Regions from separate parts of the Pseudomonas sp. Stari2 genome, predicted to be linked through region 1. Evidence: predicted binding sites of a transcription regulator. Region 1 holds the regulator's gene; each other region holds the start of a gene.
What was found. The regulator FliA, encoded in region 1, starts transcription of late flagellar genes. The targets are predictions, from matches to a motif close to CTAAAGTTTNNNNNNNNNNNGCCGNTAA.
Positions count from the first base shown of each region.

Region 1 (3,277 bases):
CATCAATTGGTCAGCCGCGCCGTCAGCGTGCAAATGCAGGAAGAACCCAGCGAAGAAGCCATGGCTGACATGTTCGCTGATATCTACCACAGCCCGACCAAGCAGGTTGGCTGAGGTAATGAACAGTTTTTGTACCTACATCGATGGTCTGCCACGCATTGTTCCGGTTGTGAACGCGCAGCCAGTAATGTGGCCTCCGTCTATGCAAGACAAGGTAAAGAAATAACATGGGCAGCATGCATCCCGTACAGGTGATCGCGGTGACCGGCGGCAAAGGTGGCGTCGGCAAGACTAACGTGTCAGTGAACTTGTCCCTGGCGCTGGCAGAGCTTGGCCGTCGGGTCATGCTGCTGGACGCCGACCTGGGTCTGGCGAACGTCGACGTTCTGCTGGGCCTCACGCCCAAACGTACCCTGGCCGATGTGATCGAGGGCCGCTGCGAGCTGCGCGACGTGCTGTTGCAAGGTCCCGGCGGGATCCGCATCGTGCCGGCCGCTTCTGGCACCCAGAGCATGGTTCATCTGAGTCCGGCCCAGCATGCCGGCCTGATCCAGGCGTTCAGCGATATCGGCGACAATCTCGATGTGTTGGTGATCGACACCGCTGCGGGTATCGGTGACTCGGTAGTCAGTTTTGTTCGCGCTGCGCAAGAAGTGTTGCTGGTGGTCTGCGACGAGCCGACCTCGATTACCGACGCCTACGCGCTGATCAAACTGCTGAACCGCGATTACGGCATGAACCGCTTCCGCGTCCTGGCCAACATGGCCCAGAGCCCGCAGGAAGGTCGCAATCTGTTCGCCAAGTTGACCAAGGTCACGGATCGCTTCCTTGACGTCGCCCTACAATACGTCGGCGCGGTGCCTTACGACGAAAGCGTGCGCAAGGCGGTGCAGAAGCAGCGTGCGGTCTATGAAGCTTTCCCGCGTTCCAAGTGCGCACTGGCGTTCAAGGCGATCGCACAGAAGGTCGACACCTGGCCGCTGCCCGCCAACCCGCGCGGCCACCTCGAATTTTTCGTCGAGCGCCTCGTGCAGCAAACGGCAGGACCTGTGCTATGACCGCCAGCGGTATGAATTTCTACAAGAAGTCGGCACGTGACGCGCAGTACGAACTGATCGAGCGTTACGCGCCACTGGTCAAACGCATTGCTTACCACTTGCTGGCGCGATTGCCTGCCAGTGTGCAGGTCGAAGACCTGATCCAGGCCGGGATGATCGGCCTGCTCGAAGTCTCGACCAAATACGACGCCAGCAAAGGCGCCAGTTTCGAAACGTACGCGGGCATCCGGATCCGCGGCGCCATGCTCGATGAAGTACGCAAGGGGGACTGGGCACCACGCTCGGTTCACCGTAACACCCGTATGGTCAGCGACGCGATTCGCTCGATTGAAGCTAAAACCGGCCGTGACGCTAAAGATCACGAGGTTGCGGCCGAACTCCAATTGAGTCTCGACGATTACTACGGGATTTTGAATGACACCCTGGGCAGCCGACTGTTCAGTTTCGACGACCTGTTGCAGGACGGCGAACACGAAGGGCTGCACGAGGATGGCGCCAGTGCTCATCTTGAGCCGTCGCGCGATCTGGAAGATGAGCGCTTCCAGGCTGCGTTGGCGGACGCGATTGCCAATTTGCCGGAGCGTGAGCGACTGGTGTTGGCGCTGTACTACGACGAAGAGCTGAACCTCAAGGAAATCGGTGAAGTCCTTGGCGTCAGTGAATCGCGGGTCAGCCAGTTACATAGCCAGTGCGCGGCCCGCTTGCGGGGGCGTTTGGGGGAGTGGCGAGCGCGCTGAAGGCAGTGTGGGGACGCTGCGAACGAGGCTGGTGCGGTGGTGAACGGCACCGGTCTTGCTCTGTTGTGCTCCAGACAGTCATCGAGTGTTTTGCCGGATTGATTGAAATGGCGCGTCCAGGTGCTGGGCGCGTTTAAGACTGCTTGGAGGTCGAATTGAACAAAGACATGAAAATCCTCATCGTTGATGACTTCTCAACGATGCGGCGGATCATCAAGAACCTGTTGCGTGACCTCGGGTTCACCAACACCGTTGAAGCCGACGATGGCACCACTGCCATTCCGGTACTCAACAGCGGCAGCATCGACTTTCTGGTGACCGACTGGAACATGCCTGGCATGACCGGTATCGACTTGCTGCGTCACGTGCGCGCCGATGAAAAACTCAAGCACCTGCCAGTGCTGATGGTGACTGCTGAAGCCAAGCGCGAGCAGATCATCGAAGCGGCCCAGGCCGGTGTTAACGGCTACGTGGTCAAACCTTTCACGGCTCAGGCGCTGAAAGAAAAAATCGAGAAGATTTTCGAACGCATCGGCTGATGACGCGCGGGGGAGCTATGGAGCATAAAGAATCTTCACAGGGCGACTTCGAGTCGACGCTGAAAAAACACGCGGTCGAACTGGTCGAAAGCCTTGAAAAAGGCAGGTTCGGCGACGCTGTGCAACTGATCCATGAGCTCAATCAGACCCGTGACCGTGGCCTGTACCAGGAAGTCGGCAAGCTCACGCGCGAACTGCACAGTGCAATCGTCAACTTCCAGATCGACCCGCACATGCCGCAGGCCGAGGAAGTGTCGCAGATCACTGATGCGACCGAGCGCCTGAGCTATGTGGTCAAGCTGACCGAAGCGGCGGCCAACCGCACCATGGACCTGGTGGAAAGCGCCACGCCGGTGGTCAATGGTCTGGCTGACGAAGCCCAGGCATTGAGTGCCGACTGGGGACGCTTCATGCGTCGTGAAGTCGGGGCTGAGGAGTTCCGCGAGCTGGCGCGTCGGGTCGACGGTTTTCTGACACGCAGCAGCACCGACAACCGCGCAGTGTCGAGCAACCTCAACGACATTCTGCTGGCCCAGGATTACCAGGACCTCACAGGTCAAGTGATCAAGCGCGTGACCCAGTTGGTCACCGAAGTCGAAAGCAATCTGCTCAAACTCGTGCTCATGGCCAGCCAGGTGGACCGCTTTGCGGGCATCGAACATGACCGTGCTGCAATGCTCGCTGAAAAAGATCCACAAAAACATCTCTCGCAGGGTGAAGGTCCGCAGATTCATGCCGATAAACGAGAAGACGTTGTGTCCGGTCAGGACGATGTGGACGATTTGTTATCCAGCCTTGGATTTTAGTTTTCTGGGTTTTTAGACCTGTAGGAGCACCCCATTAATGAGCTTCGGCGCCGATGAAGAGATCCTTCAGGATTTCCTGGTTGAGGCCGGCGAGATTCTTGAGCAACTGTCCGAACAACTGGTCGAGCTGGAAAGCC
Region 1 is NZ_CP099760.1:1,993,411-1,996,687, forward strand. Features, by position in the region: gene flhF (flagellar biosynthesis protein FlhF) at 1-114, shown strand, start outside; gene fleN (flagellar synthesis regulator FleN) at 228-1,058, shown strand; gene fliA (RNA polymerase sigma factor FliA) at 1,055-1,795, shown strand; gene NH234_RS09165 (chemotaxis response regulator CheY) at 1,963-2,334, shown strand; gene NH234_RS09170 (protein phosphatase CheZ) at 2,352-3,140, shown strand; gene NH234_RS09175 (chemotaxis protein CheA) at 3,178-3,277, shown strand, end outside.

Region 2 (3,277 bases), 1.4 Mb from region 1:
CGCCACCGGTTCAGCAGGAGCCGACGCCAGTGCAGCCGGCGGCAGACCAGACGCCAATACCGCCTGTCGCAGAGCAAACGATTCATGCACCGGCGAGCGTCGAACACGTCTCTGCCGCAGCCGCTGAAACTGCCCCGGTCATGAAACCGATCGAACCCGTTGCTCCAGCCGCCGGGCCAACCACGCCGGCCCCTCACGACCCTACACTGCCGCCGCGAGCCCCATGAGCGATCTCCCCGAAAACGACCAGCACATGCCGCTGGTTTCGCACCTCACCGAGTTGCGCACCCGCCTGCTGCGTTGCGTCGCGGCGATCTTTATCATCTTCGCCGGGCTGTTCGCCTTCACCCAGCAGATCTACACCTTCGTCTCGACGCCGCTGCGCCAGTACCTGCCGGCCGGCGCGACGATGATCGCCACCGACGTGTCGTCGCCGTTCCTGACGCCGCTGAAATTGACGATGATGGTGTCGCTGTTCCTGGCGATCCCGGTGATCCTGCATCAGATCTGGGGCTTCATCGCACCAGGCCTGTACAAGCACGAGAAGCGTGTCGCGGTGCCGTTGCTGATTTCCAGCATCCTGCTGTTCTACACCGGCATGGCGTTCGCCTACTTCTTCGTGTTCCCGCTGATCTTCAAGTTCTTCGCCTCGGCCACCCCGGCCGGCGTGGAAATGATGACCGACATCACCAGCTACCTCGATTTCGTCATGACGCTGTTCTTCGCCTTCGGCGTGGCGTTCGAAATCCCGGTGGCCGTGGTGCTGCTGGTGTGGATCGGCGTGGTCGACGTCAAATACCTGAAGAAGATCCGCCCGTACGTGATCATCGGCTGCTTCGTGGTCGGCATGATCCTGACCCCGCCGGACATCTTCTCCCAGACCCTGCTGGCCGTACCGATGTGGATGCTGTTTGAAGTCGGCATCCTGTTCGGCAGCCTGGTCAGCAAGCGCGAGCGCCCGGACGAAACCGTCGACGACCACAACGACCAGCCGCCAGCGACCCAGCCATGAACCTGCTGTTGCTCGAAGAGGCCGATTTCATTGCGGCCGACCGCGTCGTGCTGCGTGATCGGCGCCTGACCCACATGCAGGAAGTCCATCGCTCGGAAGTCGGCGACAGCCTGCGGGTCGGGCGCATCAACGGGTTGATGGGCTCGGCCGAGCTGCTGCGCCTGGAAGCGGGCGAAGCCGAACTGCGGGTCACACTCGATCAGCCACCGCCGGCCAAGTTGCCGCTGACCCTGGTACTCGCCCTGCCACGCCCGAAGATGCTGCGTCGGGTGTTCCAGACCGTGGCGACCATGGGCGTGTCGAAGGTGATTCTGGTCAACAGCTATCGCGTCGAGAAGAGTTTCTGGCAGACGCCGTTTCTCGAGCCGGAAGCGATTCGCGAGAATCTGATCCTCGGCCTCGAGCAGGCCCGCGATACTGTGCTTCCGGAAATCATTATCGAGAAGCGCTTCAAGCCATTCGTCGAAGATCGCCTGCCGGCCATCACCGACGGCACCCTCGGCCTGGTCGGTCATCCGGGCAACTTCCCGCCCTGCCCGCGAGCCCTGAGCGAACCGGTGACCCTGGCCATCGGCCCCGAGGGTGGCTGGATTCCGTACGAGATCGACTTGCTGGCCAAGTCCGGCCTGCAACCGGTGCAACTCGGCGATCGCATCCTGCGCGTCGAAACCGCCGTCACTGCCCTGCTCGCCCGCCTGTTCTGAACCGCTCTGGCGCCATTCGGCGCCAGACAAATTGCGTTACAGATTGCCATCATCCAGCCGATACAGTCTCCATAAGTCCAATTAGTGGTCCGAGGGGAGTCGTCGCATGTACCGTTGGTTAGCCGAGAATCTTGGAAACGTCAGCGTCAAACGCAAGCTGGGCATCGGTTTCGGCCTGGTGCTGCTGCTGACGCTGTTGATCACCTTCACCGGCTGGACCGGCATGAGCGGCATCATCAGCCGCGGTGACAAACTCGGCTTCATCTCCAGCCTCAACGAGCTGACCAAGGACCTGCGTTTGGCGCGTCTGGACTATGAAATGCGTCGTGGCGAACAAGGCCCTGGCGCGGTCAACGACCTGCTCGGCAAACTCGACAGCGGCCTGCAAACCGCTCGCAGCCTGATCGAGCAACCGTCGGACGCGGCGAAAGTCGATCAACAACTGGCGGCCGTCGCCGAGTACAAACGCGCCTTCGCCGACATGGTGCAGGCCGGCGCCAACCGCGAAGATGCCCGCAGCAAGCTCGGCGCCACCGCTGACAACGCCGTGGCCAAGGTCGCCGAAGTCGAGAAATCCATGCTGCAAGGCGACAGCGTTGCCCAGTTCAACGCGGTGATCGACCTCAGCAAGCTGATTCAGCAGGCACGCTTCCAGGTGCGCGGATACACCTACAGTGCCAAGGCCGAGGCCGAACAACCGGCCCTCGACGCCATCGACAACGCCCTTAAAAACCTCGAGACCCTGCCGGCCAAACTGCCGGAACAGCACATCGCCAACCTGCAACAGGCTACCGAGTCGCTGAAAGCCTATCGCGCCGCCGTCAGCCAGTTCCGTGATTCGCAGGTTGCCAGCGCCAAGGCCCTTGCCCGCATGTCGACCCAAGGCGACCTGTTGATGGACATCAGCAAGAAGCTCACCGACTCCCAGACCATCGTCCGTGACACCGATGCCGCCAGCGCCAAGAACCAGTTGCTGATCGCCACCCTGCTGGCCGTGGCCTTCGGCCTGCTCGCCGCCTGGGCGATCACCCGGCAGATCATCATCCCGCTGGAGCAGACCCTGAAAGTCGCCGAGCGCGTGGCCGCTGGTGACCTGACCCACAACCTGATCTCCCAGCGTCGCGACGAACTCGGCCAGTTGCAGCGTTCGATGCTGAGCATGACCCAGGGTCTGCGCGAACTGATCGGTGGCATCAGCGACGGCGTCACCCAGATCGCCAGCGCCGCCGAAGAACTGTCGGCCGTGACCGAGCAGACCAGCGCCGGTGTGAACAATCAGAAGATCGAGACCGATCAGGTCGCCACCGCCATGAACGAAATGGCTGCCACCGTGCAGGAAGTCGCGCGCAACGCCGAGGAAGCTTCGGAAGCAGCCGTCGCCGCTGACCAACAGGCCCGCGAAGGCGACAAAGTGGTCGGCGAAGCCATTGCCCAGATCGAACGTCTGGCTGCCGAAGTCGGCCATTCCACCGAGGCCATGGGCGAGCTCAAGCGCGAAAGCGACAAGATCGGCAGCGTGCTCGACGTGATCAAGTCCGTGGCTCAACAAACCAACCTGCTG
Region 2 is NZ_CP099760.1:629,251-632,527, reverse strand. Features, by position in the region: gene tatB (Sec-independent protein translocase protein TatB) at 1-227, shown strand, start outside; gene tatC (twin-arginine translocase subunit TatC) at 224-1,012, shown strand; gene NH234_RS02820 (16S rRNA (uracil(1498)-N(3))-methyltransferase) at 1,009-1,716, shown strand; gene NH234_RS02815 (methyl-accepting chemotaxis protein) at 1,823-3,277, shown strand, end outside.
Region 2: the regulator FliA is predicted to act here: its motif matches at 1,753-1,780, upstream of NH234_RS02815 (methyl-accepting chemotaxis protein).

Region 3 (3,277 bases), 1.6 Mb from region 1:
GTCATCGGGTACCTGCCCATCGATGGAAACCGGCGGCCGCTTCCAGCCCTGGCATGGCCCGACAGCTGTAGAGACTTCATGCAGCAGATGTGCAGTGTGTTCGGGACGCAGGAAAGGGTCGCGCCATGGGTGGGCGAACCGGTGCATCTTGAACAGCGGTGGGATCGATATGAAGGGACTTTCAAGGCACTTGATAGCTGTTTGCTCAAGCAGTTGCAGGAACTGCCGGTGCATTGGCTCATTTCAATCCGGCTGAGGCTGGCGCAGGGGTTTGATAGCGCTTGCCACGCGCTGACGACGGCGGGTTTCGTGTTCATCGGACTGGCGCCGGATGAACGAGGTGCAGGATGGCTGGCGTTGTTTCATCGCGGCGCAAAACCACCCTCGCTGACGTTGATTTGCCCGCAGATGCAGCGGCTGCACGATGACCTGCAAGGGAAAAAGGCGAGCGTGGCGCAATAACAACAAGCCCCCTTGTCGGGGGCTTGTCGTTGCAGGGTCATGCCTTGGCGCTGACACCTTTGTCGGTCGGAGGCGCACGTTCACCGCCCTGTCCGTAGGTTTTCAGGCTCTGCAGCACATAAATGGCTTTCTTGTACTCCGGGATCAATGTATTGGCGTACTTGTTGCCCTTGAGGCTGTTGTTGTTGATGGTGTCCAGTTGCGTGGCGAAATATTCCAGCGCATTGAACTTGGCATCCGGGTCTTTCTGAATGCCGAAGCGATCGAACTTGTCACCGGCATTGAGCAGTGTCATCGAGGTCACTTCGGAAATAAGGCCCCGACTGCGCAGGAAATCCGCCAGTTTGCCCAACTGCTTGGGAGAGACGTTTTCCGGATCGAATCCCTTGATGTTCTTGTGCAAACGCTGCTTGTCCATTTCCGCCGTATTGAGAACGGTGGGGTCGTTGCCGACCAGGGCCAGCATCTGCTTGACCTTTACGCTTTGAGAAACCGGTTTGCCCGAGCTCCCTGCATCTCGAACCAGCAAACCTGCCTTGGGCTGCCACGCGCCGGTATAACCAACGGTCATGAGCGTGCTCCTTGCGAAAAGAACATGAAAATATCCTTGTGGAACGTCTTGAGTTGTCCGGAGTATCGGCCGGCAAACTGAAGGCACCAATCTGTTTTTCATTTTTTTACAAATTTTGTACATTCTCGATACAAAGCACTGCAAGGCCCGCAGATGTTGAGCCAGAGCCGTCTGGCCAGGTCGGCGAAAATCGGCTTTTTGCTCTAACGAACGGGCTGGTTAGTTTGCATGTGTCGGGTTTGTTACTTGCCTGTCAGCGTTTCAAAGTTTTTTAGCACGTGAGTACCTAAAGCTTCGTCGCAGCGCGACGATACGTAAGGGATACCCCTACTGTTTTACTCCTCGCCCCTAATAAGAAACGCTGCTCAAGGACCGGTCTCCATGCCCGCATTCCGTACCATTCAGGCTCGCTACACGCTGTTTCTGGTTCTTTTCATTCTGTTGCTGTCGGTGTTGACGGTGGTCGGCATCAGCCAACTGGTCGCGCCCAAACTGCGACATACCGAAGAGCAGGTTGTACTTAATCGTATCGCTGAGGTCGCCGAGCAGATCCAGGGCGAACTGAACAAGGTTCAGTCGCAGCAGCGCAGCATCACCCAGACCATCCCGCTGCTCGACAGCGCGGCCATCGATACCGTGCTGCCGGGGCTGGTGGATCAGTACGGCGAACTGAAAGTGTTCGGCGGTGGTATCTGGCCATTGCCCGGCCAGCGTGAGGCGGGACGTAACAAGTTCAGCACCTTCTGGCACCGCGACAGCTCCGGCAAACTCGCTGTGAACACTTTCTGGAACAGCGACGCAGCCCCCAACTATTACGACCAGAGCTGGTACAAGGGCGGCCTGCAAACCCCGCGCGGCCAGTGCGCCTGGGCCGCTGCCTATAAAGATGATGCCAGCGCCGAGCCGCGCACCAACTGCGCCATGGCCATTCAGAAAAACGGTACGACCTGGGGCGTGTCGACCATCGACGTGACGCTGGGCTTCTTCAACGACCTGGTAGCGCGCAAGGAAAAAGACCTCAGCGCCGAAATGCTGATCGTCGAGGCCGACGGCAAGATCATCAGTAACAGCTCGCGCATCAATGGCCCGATCGTGTTGAAAAATATCAGCGAGCTTGCCGGCAGTTCACCGTTCGCCAGCCAGGTAAAAGCTGGCCTGCAACAACGTGATCAGGCCCAGCGCGTCGAGTTCGACAACAACGGTGAAGCCAGCACTTTCTTCATGCGCCCGATCGAAGGCACGCCGTGGTTCCTCGCCACTGCACTGCCGACCAAAATGCTCACCGCGCAACGTGACGACGTACTCAGCAGCCTCAGCCTGTTGCAGATTCCGCTGGTGTTCCTGCTGGTGCTGCTGCAGGTCTACGCGATTCGCCAACTGGTTGCGCGCATGAAAGCGCTCAAGGCCAACATTGATTCGCTGTCCAGCGGCGATGCCGACCTGACCCGCCGTATCACCATCCGCGCCGAAGACGAACTCGGCGCGATCGGTCACTCGGTCAACACCTTCATCGCCTATCTGCAGAACATGATCGGCGAAGTCACCCAGGCCACCGGCGCCATGGCTTCGAGCCTCGACAACCTGCAACGCACCTCGGCACACACCAGCCAGATCCTGTTGCGCCACGCCTCGGAAACCGACCAGACCGTCACCGCCATCAACGAGATGAGTTCCACCGCAGAAAGCGTTGCGCAGAACGCTGCCGAAACCGCTGCGTTTACCCAGCGTGCCAACGAAAATGCCGACCGCTCACGGGTCGTGGTGGGTGAAGCGACCAGCAGTGTCGTGGCGCTGATCGATGAAGTGGCCAGTGCCACTCACAAAGTCGAAAACATGCAACAGGACGCCCAGCGCATTACCGAAATCCTCGGTGTGATCGGCGCCATCGCCGGCCAGACCAACCTGCTTGCGCTGAACGCCGCCATCGAAGCCGCCCGCGCCGGTGAACAGGGCCGCGGTTTCGCCGTGGTCGCCGATGAGGTACGCGCCCTCGCCGCCCGCACCCAGGCCAGTACCTCGGAAATCAACGAAATGCTGGCCCGCCTGACCCAGGGTGTGAGCTCTTCGGTCAGCGCCATGGAAAACACCCAGGCCAGTTGCCAGTCCGCTGCCGATGCCACCGCCCGGGTTACCACAGGTCTCGATGACATGGCCGGTTCCGTCAGCCACATCAACAGCCTCAGCGCCCAGATCGCCACCGCCGCCGAACAGCAGAGCGCCGTCACCGAAGAGATCAACCGCAGC
Region 3 is NZ_CP099760.1:3,634,951-3,638,227, forward strand. Features, by position in the region: gene NH234_RS16335 (GNAT family N-acetyltransferase) at 1-462, shown strand, start outside; gene NH234_RS16340 (hypothetical protein) at 500-1,033, opposite strand; gene NH234_RS16345 (methyl-accepting chemotaxis protein) at 1,415-3,277, shown strand, end outside.
Region 3: the regulator FliA is predicted to act here: its motif matches at 1,320-1,347, upstream of NH234_RS16345 (methyl-accepting chemotaxis protein).